DNA from 2 places in the Streptomyces fradiae ATCC 10745 genome. Region 2 is predicted to be linked to the other one. Evidence: riboswitches for the same ligand, from Rfam matches in the RefSeq annotation. Region 2 holds a riboswitch; the other holds the start of a gene.
What was found. Region 2 has a riboswitch for cobalamin ahead of CP974_RS20765 (ribonucleoside-diphosphate reductase subunit alpha). Riboswitches for the same ligand answer to the same signal wherever they lie in the genome.
Positions count from the first base shown of each region.

Region 1: it holds a riboswitch for cobalamin, as region 2 does, so the genes downstream of both, cobN (cobaltochelatase subunit CobN) here and CP974_RS20765 (ribonucleoside-diphosphate reductase subunit alpha) in region 2, are expected to answer to the same signal.

Region 1 is NZ_CP023696.1:3,479,364-3,484,706, forward strand. It holds gene CP974_RS15390 (precorrin-2 C(20)-methyltransferase) at 1-1,392, opposite strand, end outside; gene CP974_RS15395 (precorrin-8X methylmutase) at 1,389-2,024, opposite strand; gene CP974_RS15400 (ferredoxin-like domain-containing protein) at 2,021-3,331, opposite strand; cobalamin riboswitch at 3,342-3,473, shown strand; gene cobN (cobaltochelatase subunit CobN) at 3,509-5,343, shown strand, end outside.
Region 2 is NZ_CP023696.1:4,614,026-4,619,368, forward strand. It holds gene CP974_RS20755 (D-Ala-D-Ala carboxypeptidase family metallohydrolase) at 1-616, shown strand, start outside; gene CP974_RS20760 (ribonucleotide-diphosphate reductase subunit beta) at 737-1,693, opposite strand; gene CP974_RS20765 (ribonucleoside-diphosphate reductase subunit alpha) at 1,747-4,125, opposite strand; cobalamin riboswitch at 4,269-4,399, opposite strand; gene CP974_RS20770 (GNAT family N-acetyltransferase) at 4,436-4,951, opposite strand; gene CP974_RS20775 (hypothetical protein) at 5,121-5,343, shown strand, end outside.

The DNA of each region.
Region 1 (5,343 bases), 1.1 Mb from region 2:
GCCCACGTCCCGCGCCACGACGACCGGGGTGTCCGGGGCGCGCAGCTCCAGCAGCAGCTCGCGCGCCTGGGCGACCTGCCACGTACGGCTGCGCGAGCCGGGGTTGTAGAGCGCCAGCACCAGGTCGGCGGAGGCGGCGGCCCGCAGGCGCTCCGCGATGACCTCCCACGGCTTGAGCCGGTCCGACAGGGAGACCGTGGCGTAGTCGTGGCCGAGCGGCGCGCCCGCCTTCGCCGCGGCAGCGTTCGCCGCGGTCACGCCCGGCAGGACGCGCACCGGCACGTCCGCGTACTCCTCCTGCGAAGCGACCTCCAGTACGGCGGTCGCCATGGCGAACACCCCCGGGTCGCCGCCCGACACGACGGCCACGCGCCGCCCCCGCCGCGCCAGGTCCAGTGCGAACTCGGCGCGCTCGGACTCCACCTTGTTGTCCGAGCCGTGCCGCAGCTGGCCCGGCCGGACCGGCACCCGGTCCAGGTAGGTCGTGTAGCCCACCAGGTCCGTCGCCGAGGCGAGCGCACCCCGGGACTCGGGGGTCAGCCACGGCGCGCCCGCCGGTCCGGTGCCCACCACCACGACCTCGCCGCGCTCCGGTACGGCCGGGCCGGTGTCGACGCGGGACGGCAGCACCGCCACGGAGAAGTAGGGCACCGACTCCGGGTCCACGTCCGCGAGTCGCTCGGTGCGCTCGCCCTCCATGGTGGCGCGCTCCACGTAATGGGCGTCCGCGAGGCGGTCGGTGCGCTCCAGGGCGCGGCGCACCGCGGGGAACGTCCGGCCCAGCTTCATCACCACCGCCGAGTCGGTCGCCGCCAGACGGGCCGTCAGCTCGTCCTCCGGCAAGGTGCCCGGAATGATCGTCAGCACTTCCTCGGCCTCCACCAGCGGCTTGCCGATGGCCGCCGCGGCGGCGCTCACCGAGGTGACGCCGGGGACGACCTCCGTCTCGTAGCGGTGGGCGAGGCGCTTGTGCATGTGCTGGTACGAGCCGTAGAAGAGCGGGTCTCCCTCGGCGAGCACGGCCACCGTCCGGCCCGCGTCCAGGTGCGCCGCCAGCCGGGCCGACGCCTCCTCGTAGAAGTCGTTCAGCGCGCCCCGGTAGCCGCCGGGGTGGTCGGTCGTCTCCACCGTGAGCGGGTACATCAGCCGCTCCTCGATGTGGTCGTCGCGAAGATGCTTCGCCGCGATGGAGCGGGCGATGGACCGGCCGTGCCGGGCGCAGTGGTAGGCGATCACGTCCGCCTTGGCGATGGCCTCCACCGCGCGCAGCGTCATCAGCGACGGATCACCGGGGCCGAGGCCGACCCCGTACAGCTTGCCGGTGCCGCCGGGGGGCGCAGCCGCTTCCGCCGGGGCGCCGGTCACTGTTTCACGTGAAACACGGGCGTTCATTCCACCTCACTCGCGATCGCGTTGATCGCCGCGGCGGCCATGGCGCTGCCGCCGCGCCGGCCACGTACGACGATGTGGTCGAGATCGGAGGCGGCCAGGGCGTCCTTGGACTCGGCCGCGCCGATGAAGCCGACCGGTATGCCGAGTACCGCCGCGGGGCGGGGGGCGCCGTCGCGGACCATCTCCAGCAGCCGGAAGAGGGCGGTGGGCGCGTTGCCGATGGCCACGACCGAGCCTTCCAGGCGGTCGCGCCACAGCTCCAGCGCGGCGGCGCTGCGGGTCGTCCCCAGTTCTGCGGCGAGGCCGGGCACGGACGGGTCCGAGAGGGTGCAGACGACCTCGTTGTCGGCGGGGAGCCGCTTGCGGGTGACGCCGCTGGCGACCATCTGCGCGTCGCACAGGATGGGCGCTCCGGAGCGGAGCGCGGCGCGGGCCCGGGAGACGACCTCCGGCGTGTAGGCGAGGTCGCGGACGAGATCGACCATGCCGCAGGCGTGGATCATCCGCACGGCGACCTGGCTGACGTCGGCGGGCAGACCCGCGAGATCCGCTTCGGCGCGGATCGTGGCAAAGGACTGGCGGTAGATCTCCGCGCCGTCCTTCTCGTAGTCGAACACTGTGCTCCCGCTCATCTCTGTGCCTGTGCGTCGTCGTTGTCTCGTCGCGCGGCCCGTACGGTGATGTCGTAGGTGCCGTCGCCGGTGGCCCGTACGTCCACCCAGTCGCCCTGCGGGTGGCCGCACCGGCGCTCGCACCCGGACCAGTGCGCCGGAAGTCCGCGCAGCGCCGCGTCCTGAAGCGGCCGCGCGTCCGTCCGTACGTCGGCCAGGGCCTTGCCGCAGCCCGGCCGGCCCGTGCAGGCGCTCACCGCCAGCCAGGGCGAACCGGGCCGGGTGAGGTACCCGGCGTCGGCGAGCGCCGCGAGCCGCTCCTCCGCCTCGGCCCGGCCGGCCAGGCCCGCCACGACGAAGCCCCGCCACGGTGTCACCCGCACCTCGTCGCCGGACCCCGCCGCCAGGGCGCGGAACTGCCCGCTGGTGACCCGCCCCAGCGGCGCGACCACCGACACGGCGCGGTCGCCGACCAATCCCGGCTCGGGCGGCGCCGCGACCGGCGGAACGCCCGCCGCGCCCGGCAGCGCCTCCGCACCGTCCGCCGCGTGTGCCGCGGCCCGTGCAGCGGCGACCCCGGCCGTGGCCAGACGCTCCGTCACAGCTTCCTCCAGCGGTGCGCCGTCGGGCAGTTCGGCCACCCGCCAGGCCCCCGTGCCCGCTTCCCGGGCCACCGCCAGGAACCCCTCCGCCGCGGCCAGCGCCGCGGTCGGCGCGTCGTCCGGGGCGACCCGCCACGCGAGGCCCCCGATCCTTACCAGAGCGCGGCCGTCCGGCTCTGCGACCAACGTCACATCCCCGCCCAGGCCGGCCACGTCCCCGCGCCCGTCGTCCACGGCGAACAGGAACCGCCCCGAGAGGCCCGTCGTCCACGCCCGCGCGCACAGCAGCGCGTCCAGCGAGCGCGCCCACGCACCGGCGTCCCCGAAGCCCCGGCCGTCCAGCCCGGACAGGGGGGAGACGACCATGTTCCGCACCCGCTCGTGCGCGGCCGACGGCAGCAGCCCGGCCGCGCCCAGCAGCTCGGCGAGGGCGAGGCCGCAGTCGTCGGGAAGGCCGCGCAGATCGAGGTTGCCGCGCGAGGTGACACCGATCCGGCCGTCGCCCAGCCGGTCCGCGGCATCGGCGAGCGCGGCGACCTGGGGGGCCGTCAGCACACCGGTGGGCAGCCGCAGCCGGGCCAGGCCCCCGTCGTCCGCGCGGTGCAGCCGCAGTGCGCCGGGGCACGCGTCCGCACGGTCGCGGACACGGTTCCGAAGGGGATCCCGTATGTGGGATTCGCCCCCGTTCCGGGGCTTTGATGGGCTGGGCGGCATGGCGGCGAGCATACGCGCAGCCTCTACTATGCAGACGGCACAGGGTCCCAGGACCCTAGGGAGGAAGCCCGGTGTGAATCCGGCGCGGTCCCGCCACTGTGAGCAGGACCCGAGCGGCCCCGCGAGTCAGGAACTCCCGCCACCCACGACCACCCGGGGCGAGGACACCCCGAGGAAGGCCCGGCACGCGTGATTCTGCTGCTGTCGCACTCCGACACCGACCTGCTGAGCGCCCGCGCGGCGGGCGGCCCGGTCGAGTACCGGTTCGCCAACCCCGCACGCCTCCCCATAGACGGGCTGCCCGGCCTCCTCGACGGAGTCGACCTCGTCGTCGTCCGCCTCCTCGGGGGCCTCCGGTCCTGGGAGGAGGGCATCGACCTGCTCCGCGCCCAGGACCGCCCGGTCGTCTTCCTCACCGGTGAACAGGCGCCCGACGCCCAGCTCATGGAGGCGTCCACCGTCCCCATCGGGGTCGCCACCGAGGCGCACGCCTACCTCGCCCACGGCGGCCCGGACAACCTGGAGCAGCTCGCCCGGTTCCTCTCCGACACCGTGCTCCTCACCGGCCACGGCTTCGACCCGCCGGCCGCCGCGCCCACCTGGGGCCCGCTGGAGCGCACCCCCCGCACCGCCGACGGCCCGACCGTCGCCGTGCTCTACTACCGCGCCCACCACATGAGCGGCAACACCGCCTTCGTGGGCGCCCTGTGCGACGCCGTCGAGGACGCCGGCGGCCGCGCCCTCCCGCTGTACGTGGCCTCCCTGCGCGCCCCCGAACCGGAGCTGCTGGACCAGTTGCGCGGCGCCGACGCCGTCATCACCACCGTCCTCGCCGCGGGCGGCACCAAGCCCGCCGAGGCCCAGGCCGGCGGCGACGAGGAGGCGTGGGACGCGGGCGCGCTCGCCTCCCTGGACGTCCCCGTCCTGCAGGCGCTGTGCCTCACCAGCCCGCGCGCCGACTGGGAGGAGAACGACGAGGGCCTGTCCCCGCTCGACGCGGCCAACCAGATCGCCGTACCCGAGTTCGACGGGCGGATCATCACCGTCCCGTTCTCCTTCAAGGAGATCGACGAGGACGGGCTGCCCGCGTACGTCGCCGACCCCGAGCGCGCGGCCCGCGTCGCCGGCATCGCCGTCCGCCACGCGCGGCTGCGGCACATCCCGAACGCCGAGAAGCGCCTGGCGCTGGTCCTCTCCGCGTACCCGACGAAGCACTCCCGCATCGGCAACGCCGTCGGCCTGGACACCCCCGCCTCCGCCGTCGCCCTGCTGCGCCGGCTGCGCGAGGAGGGGTACGACTTCGGCGACGAGGACGTGCCGGGCCTCGCGTCCGGCGACGGCGACGAGCTGATCTACGCCCTCATCGAGGCCGGCGGCCACGACCAGGACTGGCTCACCGAGGAGCAGCTCGCCCGCAACCCGGTCCGCATCCCGGCCGCCGACTACCGGCGCTGGTTCGCGACCCTGCCGGAGGAGCTGCGCTCCGCCGTCGAGCAGCACTGGGGCCCGCCGCCCGGCGAGATGTTCCTCGACCGCTCCCGCAACCCGGAGGGCGACATCGTCCTCGCCGCGCTGCGGCGCGGGAACCTGCTCATCCTCATCCAGCCGCCGCGCGGTTTCGGCGAGAACCCGATCGCGATCTACCACGACCCGGACCTGCCGCCCTCGCACCACTACCTGGCCGCCTACCGCTGGATCGCCGCGCCCGCCTCCGACGGCGGCTTCGGCGCGGACGCCATGGTCCACCTCGGCAAGCACGGCAACCTGGAGTGGCTGCCCGGCAAGAACGCCGGCCTGTCCGCCGCCTGCGGCCCCGACGCCGCCCTCGGCGACCTGCCGCTGGTCTACCCCTTCCTCGTCAACGACCCCGGCGAGGGCACGCAGGCCAAGCGGCGCGCCCACGCCACACTGATCGACCACCTGGTGCCGCCGATGGCCCGCGCCGACTCGTACGGCGACATCGCGCGGCTGGAGCAGCTGCTCGACGAGTACGCGCAGATCTCCTCCATGGACCCGGCGAAGCT
Region 2 (5,343 bases):
CCTGTCGCAGGGCGCGACCGGCTCCGACGTCACCCAGCTCCAGATCCGCGTCGCCGGCTACCCGGGCTACGGCGGGGTGCTCGCCGTCGACGGCTCGTACGGCCCGGCGACCACCGCCGCCGTCAAGCGCTTCCAGGCCGCGTACGGGCTGACGGCCGACGGGGTCGCCGGTCCCGCCACGTTCAGCAAGATCTACGCGCTCCAGGACAGCGACTGCACCCCGGTCCACTTCAGCTACGCCGAGCTCAACCGCTGCAACTCCACCTGGTCCGGCGGCGCCGTCAGCGCCACCACCGCCAAGGCCAACGCGCTGCGCACCATGTGGAAGCTGGAGGCCCTGCGGCACGCCCTCGGCGACCAGCCGATCACCGTGACCAGCGGCTTCCGCTCGTACTCCTGCAACAGCGCGGTCGGCGGGTCGTCCAGCAGCCGCCATCTGTACGGTGACGCGGCCGACCTGGGCGCGGGCCCGCACTCGCTGTGCAAGCTGGCCCAGGCGGCCCGCAACCACGGCTTCAACGGCATCCTCGGTCCGGGCTACCCCGACCACAACGACCACACCCACCTCGACCACCGCTCCAGCCGCTTCTGGTCCGCCCCGACCTGCGGCATCTGACGCACCGGACCCCGCCGGACGGGCCCGCGGCACGGGCCGCGTCCGGGCGGGGAACGACGGCGGCCCGCACCGCCCCCGCGAGGGGAGGTGCGGGCCGCCGTACGCCCGGAGGCGGACCGGTCAGAAGTCCTCGTCCAGGTCGACCGAACCCTCGACGGCCACCTGGTACGCGGACGGGCGCCGCTCGAAGAAGTTCGTCAGCTCCTGCACGCCCTGGAGCTCCATGAACGCGAACGGGTTCTCCGAGCCGTACACCGGGGCGAAGCCCAGCCGCGTCAGGCGCTGGTCGGCGACGCACTCCAGGTAGGCGCGCATCGACTCGGTGTTCATGCCCGGCAGGCCGTCGCCGCACAGGTCGCGGGCGAACTGCAGCTCGGCCTCCACGGCCTCCGCCAGCATCGCCGTGACCTGCCGGCCCAGCTCGTCGTCGAACAGCTCCGGCTCCTCCTTGCGGACGGTGTCCACCACCTCGAAGGCGAAGCTCATGTGCATCGTCTCGTCGCGGAAGACCCAGTTGGTGCCGGTCGCCAGGCCGTGCAGCAGGCCGCGCGAGCGGAACCAGTAGACGTACGCGAACGCGCCGTAGAAGAACAGGCCCTCGATGCACGCGGCGAAGCAGATCAGGTTCAGCAGGAAGCGGCGCCGGTCCGCCTGCGTCTCCAGCCGGTCCATCTTCTCGACGGAGTCCATCCACCGGAAGCAGAAGGCGGCCTTCTCGCGGATGGACGGGATGTTCTCGACGGCGGCGAACGCGGCGGCGCGGTCGTCCGGGTCGGGCAGGTAGGTGTCGAGCAGCGTCAGGTAGAACTGGACGTGCACGGCCTCCTCGAAGAGCTGGCGCGAGAGGTAGAGCCGCGCCTCCGGGGAGTTGATGTGCTTGTACAGCGTCAGCACCAGGTTGTTCGCGACGATCGAGTCGCCCGTCGCGAAGAACGCCACCAGCCGGCCGATGAGGTGCTGCTCGCCGGGCGTCAGCTTCGCCAGGTCGGCGACGTCGGAGTGGAGGTCGACCTCCTCGACGGTCCAGGTGTTCTTGATGGCGTCGCGGTAGCGCTCGTAGAAGTCCGGGTAGCGCATCGGCCGCAGGGTCAGTTCGAAGCCCGGGTCGAGCAGGTTCTGGGGTCGGGTGGTCACTGGCAGGCCTCGCAGGACTCGGGGTTCTCAAGGGAGCAGGCGACGGCGTCCGGCTCGGACACCTGCTGGACGGGCACGGTGGTCGCGGACGCGGCGCGGGCGATCCGCGTCGCGGGGCGGGAGCGCAGGTAGTACGTGGTCTTCAGGCCCTGCTTCCAGGCGTACGCGTACATCGACGACAGCTTGCCGATGGTCGGGGTCTCCAGGAACAGGTTCAGCGACTGCGACTGGTCCAGGAACGGCGTGCGCGCGGCGGCCATGTCGATCAGGCCGCGCTGCGGGATCTCCCACGCCGTGCGGTACAGCTCGCGCACGTCGGCGGGGACCCAGGTGAAGCCCTGCACCGAGCCGTTGGACTCGCGCAGCGCCTCGCGGGTCTGCGCGTCCCACACGCCGAGCTCCTTGAGCTCGTTCACCAGGTAGGAGTTGACCTGGAGGAACTCACCCGACAGCGTCTCGCGCTTGAACAGGTTGGACACCTGCGGCTCGATGCACTCGTACACGCCCGCGATGGACGCGATCGTCGCGGTCGGGGCGATCGCCAGCAGCAGGGAGTTGCGCATGCCGGTCGTCGCGACGCGCTCGCGCAGCGCCGCCCAGCGCTCGGGCCAGGCCAGCTCCACGTCGTAGTGGTCGGGGTGCAGCACGCCGCGCGCGGTGCGGGTCTTGTCCCAGGCCGGGAGCGGGCCGCTGCGCTCGGCCAGGTCGGCGGACGCCTCGTACGCGGCGAGCATGATCCGCTCGGCGATCCGCGTGGACAGGGCGCGGGCCTCCGGCGAGTCGAAGGGCAGCCGCAGCTTGAAGAAGACGTCCTGGAGGCCCATCGCGCCCAGGCCCACCGGCCGCCAGCGGGAGTTGGACCGGGCGGCCTGCTCGGTCGGGTAGAAGTTGATGTCGACGACCCGGTCGAGGAAGGTGACGGCGGTGCGGACGGTCTCGTCCAGCCGCTCCCAGTCGATGGAGTCCCCGGCGACGAACGCGCCCAGGTTCACCGAGCCCAGGTTGCAGACCGCCGTCTCGCCGTCGCCCGTGACCTCCAGGATCTCGGTGCACAGGTTCGAGGAGTGGACCGTGTGGCCGGGCTCGGCCGTCTGGTTGGCGGTGCGGTTCGCGGCGTCCTTGAACGTCATCCAGCCGTTGCCGGTCTGCGCGAGCGTCCGCATCATCCGGCCGTACAGGTCGCGGGCCGGCATCGTCTTGCGGGCCAGGCCCTTCGCCTCGGCGGCCCGGTAGGCGGCGTCGAAGGCGTCGCCCCACAGGTCGACCAGCTCCGGCACGTCCGACGGGGAGAACAGCGACCACTCGGCGTCCGCCTGGACCCGGCGCATGAACTCGTCCGGGACCCAGTGGGCCAGGTTCAGGTTGTGGGTGCGCCGGGCGTCCTCGCCCGTGTTGTCGCGCAGCTCCAGGAACTCCTCGATGTCGGAGTGCCACGTCTCCAGGTAGACGGCGGCGGCGCCCTTGCGGCGGCCGCCCTGGTTCACGGCGGCGACCGAGGCGTCGAGCGTCTTCAGGAACGGCACGATGCCGTTGGAGTGCCCGTTGGTGCCGCGGATGAGCGAACCGCGCGAGCGGATGCGGGAGTACGACAGGCCGATGCCGCCCGCGTGCTTCGACAGCCGTGCCACCTGGTGGTAGCGGTCGTAGATGGAGTCCAGCTCGTCCTGCGGGGAGTCCAGGAGGTAGCAGGACGACATCTGCGGGTGGCGGGTGCCCGAGTTGAAGAGGGTGGGGGAGGACGGCAGGTAGTCGAGGCGGCTCATCAGCCCGTACAGCGCCTCCACCTCGGCGAGCGCCCGCTCCGAGTCGTCCTCGGCCAGGCCGCAGGCCACCCGCAGCAGGAAGTGCTGGGGGGTCTCGACGACCTTCCGGGTGATCGGGTGGCGCAGCAGGTAGCGGGAGTACAGGGTGCGCAGCCCGAAGTAGCCGAAGCGGTCGTCGGCCGCCGGGTCGGCCACCGCGTCCAGCCGGTCGGCGTGGCGGGCGACGAAGTCGGCGGTCCGGTCGGCGATGAGCCCCTCGCGGTGGCCGACGGCGACCGACGCCGAGAACGCCACGGCGCCCTGGCCGGCCGCCTCGTCGCGGATCGTGCGGGCCAGCAGGCGGGCGGCGAGCCGGGAGTACGCCGGGTCCTCGGCGATCAGGCCGGCCGCCGCCTCGGTCGCCAGCTCCCGCAGCTCGGCCTCGTCGGAACCGGCGTGCCGGCCGCGCAGGGCGGCGGCGGCGACCCGGCCGGGGTCGGCGTCGGGAAGGTCCGCGGTGAGGTCGGTCAGGGTCCGCAGCAGCGCGGTGCCGGGGGCGTCGCCTCCGGCGGCGTCGCCTCGGGTGGCGTCGGCTTCGGTGGCTGAGGCCGGATCCGCTGGCGCGATGGTCACGTGGGGGCTCTCCCTCGCTCGGCTCGGGGCCGCGCGGCGGGAGGCGGGAGCGGGCGCGCGTGAGCCCCGGGCACGGGGGCGTGCGTGACCGCGTCCGCCGGCCCACTCCGCGAGGCCCGGACGTCTGGGCACCCGGACCGGATGGTCCGCGTGCGCTGCCGGCAGGTCGTCGGACTTGCGGGGTACGCGTAGGGCACACCGGTACACCGTTGCGGGACAGTTCCGGACTCGCACCGGATTCCCCTGCCGCGGCAGCGAGGATGAGCATACATGTGGGGGGCGGTCGTTACGGCACCCCCCACATGTTGTGTCAGAGTGTCATCTCGTACGCGAGGAGTGGCAGGCCGGGCAAGGGCTCCCAGTCCCGGTGCGGGGCCCTGGCGAAGCCCGTCCGGTCGTACAGCCGCCGGGCCGCGACGGCCTGTGGGGTGACCGACAGGACGAGGCGCAGGCACCCCTCGCGGGCGCGCGCCCGGTCCGCGCACGCCCGTACGAGCGCCTCGCCCACGCCCCGCCCGCGCGCCGCGCCGGAGACGGCGAGGACCCGGAACTCGGCCTCGTCCGGGCCCGCGATGTCCGCCCACGGGGCGCCGCCGCGCGACACGAACGTGACCCCGCCGAGGAGGGTGCCGTCCACGTCCACCGCGACCAGCACCTCCGCCTCGGCGGCCCGGCGCGGCACGTCGCGCAGCACGTCCAGGTACGGGTCGTCGGCCCCGTGGGCGAGGAGCCCGCCGTCGAGGTAGGCGCAGGCGCTGATCTCGCCGAGCGCCTGGTGCTCGCCGGACCGTACGGGGCGGATGGCGAAGCCGGGATCAGGTGACATGACTGGGGAGTGCGGTGCGTTTGAGCCGTGCGGCACCATGAGAGTGGGGGTGGAGGGGGTATGTGCGACCGATGTGCCGGGGGCGAGGCGAGCGGTGTCCATGTCGGGCAGTCTGCCTCGGCTGCCCTCGTGACGCACCGTGTAATGCGTTTCGTATTACACTGGAGGAATGACGCCGAAGACGATCAGCTTCCGCACCGACTCGGAAACCCACCGCGAACTGGAGGTCCTCGCACAGCTCCGGGACGTCACCGCGTCCGACGCCATAAGGCTGGCCATCCACGAGGCGTACGTGAGAGAGCAGTACCGTCAGGCGGCGGCCGAGCTGGCGGAGTGGCGGAACGACCCTGCTTACCATCAGGAGCTGGCCGAGGCCCAGGCCGACATGGACG